DNA from 3 places in the Kitasatospora sp. NPDC057015 genome. Region 3 is predicted to be linked to each of the others. Evidence: riboswitches for the same ligand, from Rfam matches in the RefSeq annotation. Region 3 holds a riboswitch; each other region holds the start of a gene.
The links. A riboswitch is a leader RNA that binds a small molecule or an ion and turns the genes downstream of it on or off. The one in region 3 is predicted to bind S-adenosylmethionine.
Positions count from the first base shown of each region.

Region 1: another riboswitch for S-adenosylmethionine. It lies ahead of ACFTWP_RS36310 (aminotransferase class V-fold PLP-dependent enzyme); the one in region 3 lies ahead of ACFTWP_RS32680 (ABC transporter substrate-binding protein).
Region 2: another riboswitch for S-adenosylmethionine. It lies ahead of thrC (threonine synthase); the one in region 3 lies ahead of ACFTWP_RS32680 (ABC transporter substrate-binding protein).

Region 1 covers NZ_JBHUSG010000060.1:15,383-20,054, forward strand. Annotated here, with positions in the region: gene ACFTWP_RS36300 (hypothetical protein) at 1-307, shown strand, start outside; gene trpD (anthranilate phosphoribosyltransferase) at 582-1,658, shown strand; SAM riboswitch class IV at 1,845-1,962, shown strand; gene ACFTWP_RS36310 (aminotransferase class V-fold PLP-dependent enzyme) at 2,013-3,395, shown strand; gene ACFTWP_RS36315 (Lrp/AsnC family transcriptional regulator) at 3,449-3,730, opposite strand; gene ACFTWP_RS36320 (rhomboid family intramembrane serine protease) at 3,822-4,640, opposite strand.
Region 2 covers NZ_JBHUSG010000003.1:239,004-243,675, reverse strand. Annotated here, with positions in the region: gene ACFTWP_RS04350 (trehalose-6-phosphate synthase) at 1-644, opposite strand, end outside; gene ACFTWP_RS04345 (glucosyl-3-phosphoglycerate synthase) at 686-1,705, opposite strand; SAM riboswitch class I at 1,885-2,016, shown strand; gene thrC (threonine synthase) at 2,034-3,335, shown strand; gene ACFTWP_RS04335 (MoaD/ThiS family protein) at 3,365-3,643, shown strand; gene ACFTWP_RS04330 (cold-shock protein) at 4,316-4,519, shown strand.
Region 3 covers NZ_JBHUSG010000047.1:47,987-52,658, forward strand. Annotated here, with positions in the region: gene ACFTWP_RS32675 (ABC transporter permease) at 1-897, opposite strand, end outside; gene ACFTWP_RS32680 (ABC transporter substrate-binding protein) at 894-2,534, opposite strand; SAM riboswitch class IV at 2,761-2,871, opposite strand; gene ACFTWP_RS32685 (Gfo/Idh/MocA family protein) at 3,076-3,999, opposite strand; gene ACFTWP_RS32690 (hypothetical protein) at 4,478-4,672, opposite strand, start outside.

The sequences.
Region 1 (4,672 bases), on a different contig from region 3:
CTACCTGGAGTGCGCGACCACGCCCGCGGTGCTCCGCGCACTGGAGAAGGGCGGCGTGGACCTCTGCGTGCTGGACGGCGAGGCCGTCCCGGCCGGCGGGCTGGGCCTGGGGCGCCAGCTCAAGGACGAGATCTACGGCTGCCCGCCCGTGCTGGTGCTGATCGGCCGGCCGCAGGACTCCTGGCTCGCCGCCTGGAGCCGGGCCGACGCCGCCATCTCCCACCCGGTGGACCCGGTGGCGCTGGCCGAGGCCGCCGCCACCCTGCTCCGCAACCGGATCGCGGGCCGGACCCCGGCCGCCCGCTGACGGCCCCGGCGGCCCGGCACCCCGGGCGCTCCGGGCGGGAGCCCGGGGCGCCCGCCCGGCCGTCGCCCGCTCCCGTGCGCTCAGGTCGGGGCCGGGGCCCCTCCCGGTGGGAGCGGCCCGTCCCGGTGCCGGTGCGTCGTCGCGGCACCGGTGGCTCGTCTCAGTACTAGAGAAGGGGAGCGGCGACGGGGGCGGGCCCGGTGCGCCGCTGGATAGGCTGGCCTCCTTGTTTCCGGAGCCCTTCCGGTGACACTGACGAGAGCTGGAGTCGGCCATGGTGAACGCGCACCCTGCGAACGGCGGCAACGACCCCGTGCAGGTGGTCCGCACCTGGCCGGACCTCCTGTCGGCACTCCTGAGGGGCGAGGACCTCACCCAGGACGACACCGCCTGGGCGATGGACCAGATCATGAGCGGCGCGGCCAGCCCCGCGCAGGTGGCCGGTTTCATGGTGGCCCTGCGGGCCAAGGGTGAGACGGTCGACGAGATCACCGGCCTGGTGGCCGCGATGTACGAGCACGCCGAGCCGCTGCACATCCCCGGCCCGGCCGTCGACATCGTCGGCACCGGCGGGGACCGCGCGAAGACGGTCAACATCTCCACCATGTCGGCCATCGTCGCCGCGGCCGCCGGCGCCAAGGTGGTCAAGCACGGCAACCGCGCCGCCTCCTCCTCCAGCGGCTCCTCGGACGTGCTGGAGAAGCTCGGCATCAACCTGGACCTCAGTGCCAGACGGGTCGCCGAGATCGCCGAGGAGGTCGGCCTCACCTTCTGTTTCGCCGCCAGGTTCCACCCCGCCATGCGGCACGCCGCCACCGCCCGCGGTGACCTCGGGGTGCCGACGGCCTTCAACATCCTGGGCCCGCTCACCAACCCGGCCCGGGTGGACGCGCACGCCATCGGCTGCTTCGACACCCGGCTGGCCGGGCTGATCGCCGGCGTGCTGGCCCGCCGGGGTGCCACCGCCCTGGTCTTCCGGGGTGACGACGGCCTGGACGAGCTGACCATCTCCACCACCTCGCGGGTCTGGCTGGTGAAGGGCGGGGTCGTCACCGAGACCTCCTTCGACCCGCGCGACGTCGGCATCGAGCTGGTCGGCATCGAGGCCCTGCGCGGGGCCGACGCCGCCCACAACGCCGAGGTCGCCCGCCGGCTGCTGGCCGGCGAGCGCGGGCCCGTACGGGACGCCGTCCTGTTGAACACCGCGGCCGCGCTGGTCGCCCTGGACCTCACCGAGGCCCCGCTCGCCGAGCAGCTCGCGGCCGGCATGGTCCGCGCCGCCGCGGCCGTCGACTCGGGCGCGGCCCAGTCGGTGCTGAAGCACTGGGCCGAGGCCACCGCCCGCCGCTGAGCGGGTGTCCGGCGCCGGCCGGGCTCCGGAGCCGCGCGTGCCGCCGGGCGGCCGGCGGCGATCACCGCACCGGGCCCGCGGAGCCGTGCTCCGCGGGCCTTCGCCGTGCCCCCGCGCCGGGCGGGCCTGTCCACATGGCGGACTGTTGTTTGACCACCAGGCGGGCGCCGCCTAGAGTTTTCGCCAGGTCATGAGTGACAGCGACAAGCCCCAGCTTGCTGTCCGGCAACCCTCCGTCCGTGGCGGGGTGCCCTGGGTGAGGACCGGGCCGCGCGGCAGACCGTCCGCGTGGCAAGCGCGGACCACCGGCACAGTCGCACTCCCGGGGTCCTTACCTCAGAGGAGTGCATCAACATGTCCGTGACCACCACCGAACTCTGCGCCCCGCTCGCCGTCCTCGGCCAGGACGTCCAGGTCCCGCTGGCCAACGGCGAGAAGGTCGGCTACGCCGCGCTCGACTACGCCGCCAGCTCCCCGGCGCTCCAGCGGGTCTGGGACGACGTCGCCGCGTACGCCCCCTACTACGGCAGCGTGCACCGCGGCGCCGGCTACCTCTCGCAGCTCTCCACCGACCTGTTCGAGCAGAGCCGCCGCACCGTCGAGGAGTTCCTCGACCTGCGGGACGGCGACCAGGTGGTCTTCACCCGCGCCACCACCGACTCGCTGAACCTGCTGGCGGGCGCCCTGCCGGCCGGCACCCGGGTCTTCGTCTTCGAGACCGAGCACCACGCGTCGCTGCTGCCCTGGCGCCGGGACGGCCTGGAGGTCGGCTACCTGCGCGCCCCCCGCTCGCACGCCGACGCCGTCGCCGCGCTGGACGAGGCGCTGGCCGGCGCCGGCGAGGGCCCGAAGCTGTTCTGCGTCACCGGCGCCTCCAACGTCACCGGCGAGCTGTGGCCGGTCGCCGAGCTCACCGAGACCGCCCACCGCCACGGCGCCCGGGTCGTCCTGGACGCCGCGCAGCTCGCCCCGCACCACCGGGTCTCGGTCCGCGAGCTCGGGGTCGACTGGGTCGCCTTCTCCGGACACAAGCTGTACGCGCCGTTCGGCTCCGGGGTGCTGGCCGGCCGCAGCGACTGGCTGGACGCCGCCGAGCCGTACCTGGCCGGTGGCGGTGCCACCCGCACCGTCGCACGCGAGGTGGACGGCTCGGTCGCCGTCGAGTGGCACTCCGGCCCGGCGCGGCACGAGGCCGGCTCCCCGAACGTGATCGGCGCCTACGCGGTGGCCTCCGCCTGCCGGGCGCTGACCGAGGCCGGCTTCGACGCGCTGGAGGCCCGCGAGCAGCAGCTGATCGCCCGTCTCAAGGCCGGCCTGGCCGAGATCCCCGAGGTCCGGGTGCTCAGCCTGTTCGGTGACACCCCGCTGCTCACCGACGTCGCCCGGGTGGGCGTGCTCTCCTTCGTCGTCCAGGGCTGGAACAGCTCGCACTTCTCGGCGGCGCTCTCCGCCGAGTACGGCATCGGCGTGCGCGATGGCCTGTTCTGCGCCCACCCGCTGGTGCGCACCCTGCTCGGCGGCGAGGAGGCCCCGCCGTCGGAGTGCGGCGCGCCGGAGGCCTCGCTGCCCGGCGAGCGCAGCCTGAACGCGATCCGGGTCAGCTTCGGCGCCGGCACCCCGGACGAGCACGTGGACCGGTTCCTGACCGCGGTCCGCGAGCTCGTCACCGAGGGCGCGGCCTGGAACTACCGCAGCGAGGGCGGGCGCTGCGTCGCGGACACCCGCCGGGCCGGCTGACCAGGCGCCCGCGGCACCGGTGCCGGCCCTGGCGCCGGCACCGGCCGGCCCGGCTACTCGTCGAGGCCGAGGGCGAACGCCGCCTCCAGGTCGTGCTGGGAGTACGTGCGGAAGGCGATCTGGGTCTCGGTGTGCGCCACTCCCGGCACCTTGTTGAGCTGACCGGGGATCACGTCGGCCAGATCGTCGTGCCTGCGCACCCGGACCATCGCCACCAGGTCGTAGCCGCCGGTCACCGAGTAGACCTCGCTGACACCCTCGATGGCCGTGATCGCCTCGGCGATCTCCGGGATGCGGTCGACGCTGGTCTTGATCAGGACGATGGCGGTGATCACTCTGCTGCTCCTTTGTGGGGTGTCGTCAGCGTAGCCGCCGCCCCGCCCGGCGTCAGCGCGCCGCCGACCGGCGCCCTGGCGGCCCGCGTCCTCAGCCCGTGGCGGGCGGGCCCACCGGGCCCCGGCGGGCGGCGGCCCGCGCGGCCCAGGTGAAGAGGAAGCCCGCGGCGAAGCCGATCACGTGCACCAGGTACGCGACGCTCGTCCAGCCCGGCGGCCGCTCGGTGCCCGCGAACCCGGCCGAGCGCACCGACCACCACTGCAGCGCGAACCAGAGACCGAGCACCAGCCAGGCCGGGAAGCGCAGCGGCAGGAAGAGGAGCAGCGGCACCAGCGTGGTCACCCTGGCCTTCGGGTACAGCCGCAGGTAGCCGCCGAGGACGCCCGCGATCGCCCCCGACGCGCCGACCAGCACCCGGGTCGAGTCGGCCGAGTGCACCTCCGCGATCGCGTAGCCGTACGTCGCCAGGGCGCCGACCGTCAGGTAGAAGAGGACGAAGCGGGCCCGCCCGAGCCGTTCCTCCACGCCGGCGCCGAAGACGTAGAGGAAGAGCATGTTGCCCACCAGGTGCAGCCAGCTCGCGTGCACGAACAGCGAACTGAGCACCGAGAGCACCGGGGACTTGCCCGGGGTGGGCGCGAGCACGCAGGACTCGGGCTGGACGATCCGCCCGGCCTCCAGCGGGCGGTGTTCCAGCAGTTCGGCCGGGATCACCCCCCACCGCTGCTCGTAGCGCTGCTCGGCGCAGACCCGGGCCTGGCCGGAGCCGTACAGCGGGTTCAGACCGGCTGCCGGGCCGAGCAGGAACACCAGCGTGTTGAGGGCGATCAGGGCGTACGTGACCACGGGGACGGGGACGGCCGGGCGCCCGTCCCGCGCGCCGGTGGGGTCGAGGACCGGGATCGCCATGAGGGTGAGCATTCCTCGGCCGTGCGGCGGCG
Region 2 (4,672 bases), on a different contig from region 3:
AGGATGCCGGTGAGCACGGCCTCGGCGACGTCGTCCGGCAGCATCCGGTAGTAGTCCGGCGGCGCCCACGGGGTGTGCGAGAAGTGGCCGATCCGCAGGTCGGGGCGGCGGGCCCGGAGCAGCGCGGGCACCAGGGACAGGTGGTAGTCCTGCACCAGGACGGCGGCGCCCGGGGCGGCCTCGGCGGCGAGCGCGTCGGCGAAGGCGGTGTTGTACTCCTCGTACGCCTGCCACTCGGTGCGGAACCCGGCGTCGAAGGCCGGTTCGGTCGGTGTGGCGTAGAGCAGGTGGTGGACGAACCAGAGGGTCGAGTTGGCGACCCCGTTGTAGGCCCGGGCGAAGGTGTCGGGATCGATGTCCAGCATCCGGACGGCCTGTCCGCCGACGTCGTGCCCGGCGCGGTCGAGCCGGCCGTCCGGGGCCTGCCGGGCCGCCGTCCGGTCGGCGTCGCCGAGCGCCGCGCAGACCCAGACCGCCGAGGGGTCGTCGATGGCGGAGAGCCCGGAGACCAGGCCGCCGCCGCCGCGGCGCAGGTCCAGGCCGCCGTCCTCGCGTCGGCTGAAGGACACCGGACCGCGGTTGGACGCCACCAGGACGGGGGCGCTTCCGGTCGTACTCGAACGTGCCGTCGTGAGATCGCCCATGATGGGAACCTTGCCGTGGTCCGGCGCCCCCAAACGTCCCTTCACGCGGTGTGACGGCTCACATACTCCGCGACCGTGTGCATCGGCGGCCGCTCCAGCGCGCCGACCGGGTGGGTGCGGGCGGTGAAGCCCCCGCCGGTCCGGGTGAACTGGGTGAGCAGCGGGTGCACCAGGTCCGCGGAGGCCTTGAGCCGGTGGGTGCGGTCGAGGCGTTCCAGGGCGGTGCGGTAGATGGTCGCGGCCATCCTCCCCAGCGCCTGGCTGTCCTGGTGCCGGTGGTGGCGGACCCCCACGTCGACCTGGGCGAGCGCGTCCAGCCCGGCCGTCTCCAGGGCGTCCACCAGCAGGCCGAGTTCCACGCCGTAGCCGGTGGGGAAGGGCAGCCGCTCCAGCAGCGAGCGCCGGGCCGCGTACTCCCCGCCGAGCGGCTGCACGAAACCGGCGAGTTCCGGCCAGTGCAGGTTGAGCAGCGGGCGGGCGACCAGCTCGGTGACCCGGCCGCCGCCGATCGGGTCGACGGTGCCCTCGCCGGCGCCCGGCAGCTCGTACGGGCGGTCGTACATCGCCTTGACCAGCTGGATGCCCGGATCGGTCAGCAGCGGGCCGACGATCCCCGACACGAAGGCGGGGTCGAACTCGCGCAGGTCGGCGTCCACGAAGCAGACGATCTCGCCCGAGGTGACCAGCAGGGAGCGCCACAGCACCTCGCCCTTGCCGGGTTCGGCGGGCAGCCGGGGGAGTATCGCGTCCCGGTGCACCACCCGCGCGCCGGCGCCGGCGGCGACCTCGGCGGTGCGGTCCGCCGAACCGGAGTCGACCACGACCAGTTCGTCGACCAGCGGGAGACGCTCCATCAGCTCCCGGCGGATCGTCGAGACGATGGCGCCCACCGTGGACTCCTCGTCCAGGGCGGGCAGCACCACGCTGATCGTGCCGGCCCGGCCGGCCGCCTCCTTGGCGGCGAGCAGGTCGCGCACCGGTCGGTCGGCCGCGCTCCAGGACCGGCGGCGCAGCCAGGAGGCCACCTCCGGGAGAAGCGCGGGGGGCAGCTCGGCAGGCACGGCACACTCCTTGGTGGGCGCCCTCGATGGCGCGCGTCGGTGGGGCACTTCGCGTCGGTCGGGCATCTCGCGTGGCGGACGGACCGCTTCACGGTTGACGCCTTCGGATACAGTCTTCGTACAGCGCTTAGACCTTCGCACGCCGGGGTCGCCCGCTGCGCAGGACCACAACTTCACAGAGCTCATCCAGAGGGACTGAGGGAACGGCCCGTCGACGTCCCGGCAACCTTCTCGCACGGCCGTTTCGCGGCCCGGCGGGACAGGTGCCAATTCCGTCCTGTGGCGCGCCCGCGTCACGGGGAAGATGAGGAGAGAGGCCTCCGCCATCATGGCTATCACCGCGACCAACGCTTCCGGCGCCGCAGACGTGACCGACTCCGTCGACCTCGGCCCCGCCATCGCACTCTCCTGTCGCGAGTGCGGCACCCGCTTCCCGCTCGGCCCGAGTTTCGCGTGCCTGGAGTGCTTCGGCCCGCTGGAGATCGCGTACGACTTCGGCTCGGCCGGCGCGGACGAGCTGCGCAAGCGGATCGAGGCCGGCCCGGCGTCGATCTGGCGCTACGCCCCGCTGCTGCCCGTCCCCGCGGACGTCGCCTCCAAGCCGAACCTGAACCCGGGCTGGACCCCGCTGGTGAAGGCCGACAACCTGGGCCGCGAGCTCGGGTTCACCGCGCAGCTGCACGTCAAGGACGACTCGGGCAACCCGACGCACTCGTTCAAGGACCGCGTGGTGGCCTGCGCCATCGAGGCGGCCCGCGCGTTCGACTTCACCACCCTCTCGTGCTCGTCGACCGGCAACCTGGCCGGCGCGGTGGGCGCGGCGGCCGCCCGGGCCGGGTTCAAGTCCTGCGTGTTCATCCCGCACGACCTGGAGCAGGGCAAGGTCGTCATGGCCGGGGTGTACGGCGGCGAGCTGGTCGGCATCGAGGGCAACTACGACGACGTGAACCGCTTCTGCTCGGAGCTGATCGGCGACCCGGCCGGCGAGGGCTGGGGCTTCGTCAACGTCAACCTGCGGCCGTACTACGGCGAGGGTTCCAAGACCCTGGCGTACGAGATCTGCGAGCAGCTGGGCTGGCGCCTGCCGGAGCAGATCGTGATCCCGATCGCGTCGGGCTCGCAGCTCACCAAGATCGACAAGGGGCTGCAGGAGCTGATCAAGCTCGGCCTGGTCGAGGACCGCCCGTACCGGATCTTCGGCGCCCAGGCGGAGGGCTGCTCCCCGGTGTCGGCCGCCTTCAAGGCGGGCCGTGACGTGATCCGCCCGGTCAAGCCGAACACCATCGCCAAGTCGCTGGCCATCGGCAACCCGGCGGACGGCCCGTACGTGCTCGACATCGCCCGTCGCACCGGCGGCGCCGTCGAGGACGTCACCGACGCCGAGGTGGTCGAGGCGATCAAGCTGCTGGCCCGGACCGAGGGCATCTTCGCCGAGACCGCGGGCGGGGTGACCATCGGCGTGCTGAAGAAGCTGGTCGAGACCGGGCAGCTGGACCCGGCGAAGGAGACGGTCGCGATCAACACCGGCGACGGTCTCAAGACCCTGGACGCGGTGGCCGACGCCGGTCTGACCGTGACCATCCGCCCGACGCTGGAGTCCTTCCGGTCGGCCGGCCTCGCGTCCGCCTGATCCCCCATCACGCTAGGAGAGCCACCGCCATGAGCGCCAACGTCCGCATCCCGACCATCCTGCGCACCTACACCGGCGGCGCCGCCGAGGTGGCCGCCGAGGGCGCGACCCTCGCCGAGGTCATCGCCGACCTGGAGAAGAACCACGCGGGCATCGCCGCCCGCGTGCTCGACGACACCGGCAAGCTGCGCCGCTTCGTCAACATCTACGTCAACGACGACGACGTGCGCTTCGCCGAGGGCCTGGCAACCGAGATCAAGGACGGCGCCAGCGTGTCGATCATCCCCGCGGTGGCCGGCGGCTGCTGACCGCCCCCGCCGCCCGCGCCGGCACCCGCCGGCGCGGCCCCGCAGGTCCCGTCCGCCGGGCCGCTCCGTCCCGCCTTCCCCGGTCGCCCCGGGAGGGCCGGCGGGGCGCCGGTGGACCGAGCCGCCTTCGTGTCCGGAATTCAATTCTCCGGTCGTGAAGGCGGCTCGCCGCGTTGGGGTGGGAATTCGGCCGTCCGAGGCGGAGTAAAGTGTCGGACAGCTGATGACCGGGCCCCCTCCCCCGCCAGCCGATCGCCGCCCCCGTGGGCGCCCCGCACGTTCGTGTCCCGTCCGGCCGCTGAGACCGGCTCACATGTCGTGCCCGTGAAAGATGTCAGGCAGGCGTCAGAATTCCGGCCGCTATTTGCGGCATTCGTCCGCTATGCCCGGCGTGATATGCCGAATTTCTCCGCATGCATCCCGTATTGCGCCTCGACGGCTGCCGCGAATTCCCGCTGGCTGGGCCTGTTGCAGAGGGCTTCGATACGGATACATTCAGCCGCGATCGACGCATTCACCCGCTCGACGACCACCGTCCGGTGGCCCATGGCGGGCGGCTGCGGCGTGCACGGCTGCGCTCAGGGGGGGTTCCCCGGGCCGGCCTCAAACCAGACCCGGGCCCGCGACCTGCGGGATCCGTGAAGGGCCAGCACAGCACTAGGGGAGTTCGGAATGGCTCAGGGCACCGTCAAGTGGTTCAACGCGGAGAAGGGCTACGGCTTCATCGCGGTCGACGGTGGTGCGGACGTGTTCGTCCACTACAGCGCGATCCAGATGGACGGCTACCGCACCCTCGAGGAGGGCCAGCGGGTCGAGTTCGAGATCTCCCAGGGACAGAAGGGCCCGCAGGCGGACATGGTCCGCGCGGCGGTCTGACCCTTCCGGACCCAGGAGCCTCGGCTCGGCCCACGGGCTGGTGATCCGCTTCGACCGACGGGCCCGTACGACGTGAGTCGTACGGGCCCGTCGGCATGTCCGGCCCGGGTCGTGCGTATCGGAGGCGTCGGCGGGCGGCCCGGCGGGCGGCGG
Region 3 (4,672 bases):
CCCGCCGAGCAGTCCGGCGACCTGCAGACCGAACACGGTGACGACCGGGATCAGGGCCGGCCGGGTGGCGTGCCTGGTCACCAGTCGGAGCCGGCCGACCCCGCGGGAGCGGGCGGCCTCCACGTACTCGGCGGACAGGGTGCCGATCAGGTTCGTCCGGACCAGCCGGAGCAGCACGCCGGCGACCAGCAGCCCGAGTGCGAGGCCGGGCAGCACCGCGTGGCTCAGCACGTCCGTGACGGCCCCCGCGTCGCCGCTGCGGAGGGCGTCGACCAGGTACACGCCGGTGGTGCTCGTCTGGTCCTGCAGTTGGAGCTGGACGTCGATGCTCGCCCGGCCCGAGGCCGGGAACCAGCCCAGCCAGATGGCGAACACCAGCTTCAGCAGCAGCCCGAGGAAGAAGACCGGGGTCGCGTAGTTGAGGATCGCGAACAGCCGCAGGGCGACGTCGGGCGCGCGGTCGCGGTAGGAGGCGGCGATCATGCCCAGCGGCAGGCCGACGACCAGGGCGACGACCAGGGCGTAGCAGGACAGCTCGACGGTCGCCGCACCGAAGTTCCGCAGCACCTCCGACACGGCCCGGTTGTCGGTGGCCGTGGTGCCGAAGTCACCGGTCAGGGTGGCGCGCAGGTAGTCGAGGTACTGGGTGAACAGCGGCCGGTCGTAGCCCGCCTGGTGCAGTTTGGCGTGCAGCTGGTCCGGGGTCAGCCGGTCGCCGAAGGCGGTGGTGATCGGGTCGCCGGTGGCGCGCATCAGGAAGAAGACGAGGCTGACCAGGACGAGGACGGTGGGGATTATGAGGAGGAAGCGGACGATCAGGTAGCGGGTGAGGGCGTACCCGGCGGCGCCGCCGGTCGAACCGACGGCGCCGGGGGTGTCCTGGGTGTGGACGGTCACTTCTTCGCGAGCTCCGCCCAGCGGAACTGGTACGCGCTGGTGAGCTGGTCCGGCACGCCGCTGACGCCGCTGCGGGTGACGATCGCGGTGGAGCCCTGGAGCAGCGGCACCAGCGGCACCGCCGCGGCGGTCGCCTCCTGCGCCTGCTTGATCAGCGCGGTGCGCTTGCCCGGGTCGGTCTCGGTCTCCTCCTGCTTGATCAGCGCCAGCACCGCGGGGTCGCTGTAGCCGTTGTTGACCCAGTTGTTGTCGGCGTAGAAGGAGGAGAGGTAGTTGTCGGCGTCCAGGTAGTCCGCGTACCAGCCGAGCTGGTAGAGCGGGTACTGGTCGGCGACCCGCTCCTTGCCGTACTGGGCCCAGGCGGTGGACTGGAGGTTCACCTTGAACAGGCCGGTGGCCTCCAGCTGGGTCTTGACCAGCGCGTACTCGTCCGCCGAGGAGGAGCCGTAGTGGTCGGTGTTGTACTGCAGGTTGAGGGCCACCGGGGTGCTCACCCCGGCCGCCGCCAGCCGCTGCGCGGCCGCGGCCTTGTCCGGGCCGCCCTGCTTGTCGCCGTAGATCGACTTGAGGGCGGGGGTGGCGCCGGTGATGCCGTCGGGGACGGAGGTGTAGAGCGGCTGGAAGGTGTTCTTGTAGACCTGCGAGGCGAGTTGGGCCCGGTCGACCGAGTCCGCGACGGCCTGGCGGACCGCCAGCGCCTTGGCGGGGTCGGCCTGCTGGGTGGCCGAACCGAAGGGCTGGGTCTTGAGGTTGAAGACGATGAACCGGATGCCGTTGCCGGAGCCGGTGTGCACCACGATCCCCTGCTTGGTGGACAGGTCCTGCAGGTCGGTGGTGGGCAGCGTGCGGTAGACCGCGTCGATGGTGCCCTGCTGGACGTCGAGCTTCAGGTTGCTGGCGTCCGTGTAGTACTTGAGCTGGACGTTCTTCGTCTTCGGGGTGCCCAGTTGGCCCTGGTAGGCGCTGTTCGCGGTGAAGGAGACCAGCGAGTTCTTGTCGTAGCTGCCGATCGCGTAGGGACCGTTCCAGGGCTGGCCCGAGATGACGGCCGCGTCCTCCAGGATCCGGTCCGCGGGGAACACCTCCTCGTCCACGATGTAGCCGGCCGCGGTGGAGAGGATCTGCGGGAACAGCGTGTCGTTGGCCGACTTGACGGTGAAGACGACCTTGGTCGGGTCCGGCGCGGCCACCGACTGGAGGTTGTACAGCAGCGAGGAGGGGCCGTTCTTGTCCGCGATCTTCAGCTGCCGGTCGAAGCTGAACTTGACGTCCGAGGAGGTCAGTTCGTGTCCGTTGGCGAACTTGAGGCCCGGCTTCAGGGTGACCGTGTAGGTGGTCGGGTCGGTCAGCGCGATGCCGGCCGCCAAGTCCGGCGACACGTCCGAGGAGCCGTTCTTCGCGGTGAGCAGGGTCGCGTACACCTCGCTCTCGATCGTGCCCGACCCCGCGTCCCAGGAGCCCGCCGGGTCGAGGCCGGTCACCTGGTCGGTGGTCCCGATGACGAGGGCCTTCGCCGAACCGCCGCCGTCGCCGGACCCGCTCCGGGCGCTGGTGCAGGCGGTCAGGGCCACCAGCACCGCGGTGCCGAGGGAGAGGACACGGAAGGACTGTCCGGCCGAGCCGGTGAAAGTAGACATGGGAATTCGCTGCTCCAGCACGCGTGATGGACGCGAGCAGGCCGGGGGCCCGGGGTCGGGCGTGGCCTGTCGCGAAGAGGTCGGTCACCGGGATCGTCCGGCCGTCGGGCCGTACGGTGGTCAGTGACGACAGAGCGCGCTGGAGACCAGCAACAGGTCGATGTGGCGACGGCGAAACAGCCGCATACCGACCTCCTGGTGTTGGCAGCCGGCCCTGCGGCCGCTGCGATCGCGCTTGCGGAACGGGATGTCCGCCGTGCCTTCACCTGGAGCACCCCGCCGCGTCAGGGGGGTTGCCGTCCGGCCAGCCAGGGCTTGGACACCGGAACTCGTGGCGCGCTGGAACCGTAGATCACCGGGTAACCCGGCGTCAATGCCTGTCCACGGCACCCTGTTTGGCGGGCGCCCATCCGCCCCCGGCCGGTGGCCGCTCCACCGGCCGGTCGTGGGACCTCGGGGCGCCTTCGGACACGCATCGGCCGGCGATCGGCCAGGGCTCGGCCGGTCGGGGCTGCCCCGACCGGCCGAGCCCGCCGCCGGCTCAGGCCGACTCGATCCGCTCGACGATCAGCTCGCACAGCTCGTGGGTGCGCAGCGCGTCGCGGGCATCGAGGGTCTTGCCGGCCCGGACGGCGTCCAGGAAGGTCAGCACGACCTGCTCGATGCCGCGCTGGCGGGCGACGGACACCCAGTCGCCCCGGCGGCGGACCGTGGGCTGGCCGCGGTGGTCGATGACCTCGGCGAGGTTGTGGACCTCGCGCTTCGAGTCGCTGCCGGAGACCTCCAGGATCTCCTCGGTGGAACCGGACATCCGGTTCATGATCCCGAGCGCGGTGAAACCGTCGCCCGCGAGCGTCAGGACGAGATGCTCCAGCAGGCCGCCGCGGACCCGCGAGCGGACGTCCACGTGCTCGACCTCGCCCGGCACCAGGAACAGCAAGGAATCCACCACGTGAATGAAATCGTCATAGACCAGCGACCGAGGAGCCTCCGCCAGACCCTCGCGATTCTTCTGCAGGACGATCAGGTCACGCGGACGCTCCTTCGCCTGGACATAGGAGGGAGCATGACGGCGGTTGAAACCCACCATCAGGGAGCGGCCGGCCTTCTCCGCAAGGTCCACCAGGTGCCGGGCACCCGCGATGGTGTAATCGAGCGGCTTGTCCACGTACACGTCGATGCCCGCCGTCAGCAGCCGCTCGACGATCGGCACGTGCTGGTCGGTCGCCGCGTGGACGAAGGCGGCGCGCACGCCGCTGTCGATGAGGTCGCCGAGGTCCGTGTAGCGGTGGTCGAGACGGTACGCGTCGCCGATCCGGTCGAGCTTCGCCCGGTCACGGGTCATCAGCCGCAGGTCCAGACCGGGCAGTGCGGTGAGGACCGGGAGGTAGGCCTTCTGCGCGATGTCCCCGAGACCGATCACCGCGACCGGGAGCAGGGCGTCGGGGGCAGGGGTGGGGCTCATCGGGTCTCCTATTGGTGCGCACGATCATCGACTGGCCCCACCCTATGCGGGACAGATCCCCCGCCGCCGAGCCCCCACCCGAGGGCCGAGAAATCCTCAACCACCGACACGCCGCACCGCACGGACCACCCCCCTGGGACGCTCGACCAGACTCCACACCTCGACCGACAGTGCCGATCGACAGGCATGCTCGCCTGCGCGATGTCCGATCATGCGTACTGAGCTCTTCTCCTCCAGCCTGGAACGCCGACCTGTTATCGAGACCCACAGGAGCGAAGACCCCTTGACCCCCGAGTTAAGGGGTTCAACTATTGCCGATAGTCGAGATTTCAGCGTCTCGACTTTTTGTTGCTCAACCACTCTTATTTGCAGGCGAATTAGAGGAGTCATCCGCGTCTCGCCAATTGCGGATCCCCTCGCACCTGAGGCATCGTCAGCTTTTGCTTCGTACATAGACGTCCGTTTTCGCCCACGGCGCTCATGCGCGCTCATCCTGCCCGCCTTCGGCCACCTCCGGCCCCTCGGCCTGCGCCCGGAGCACATCGGCGCCTGGGTCACCGCACAGCTGAAGGCCCAGCGCGGGCGTGTCACCGTCCATCGGGCCGTGTCCACCCTGCGCAACGCGCTGAACGTTGCGGTGCGGTCGTGGCGGCTGCGCTACGACCCGGCCAAG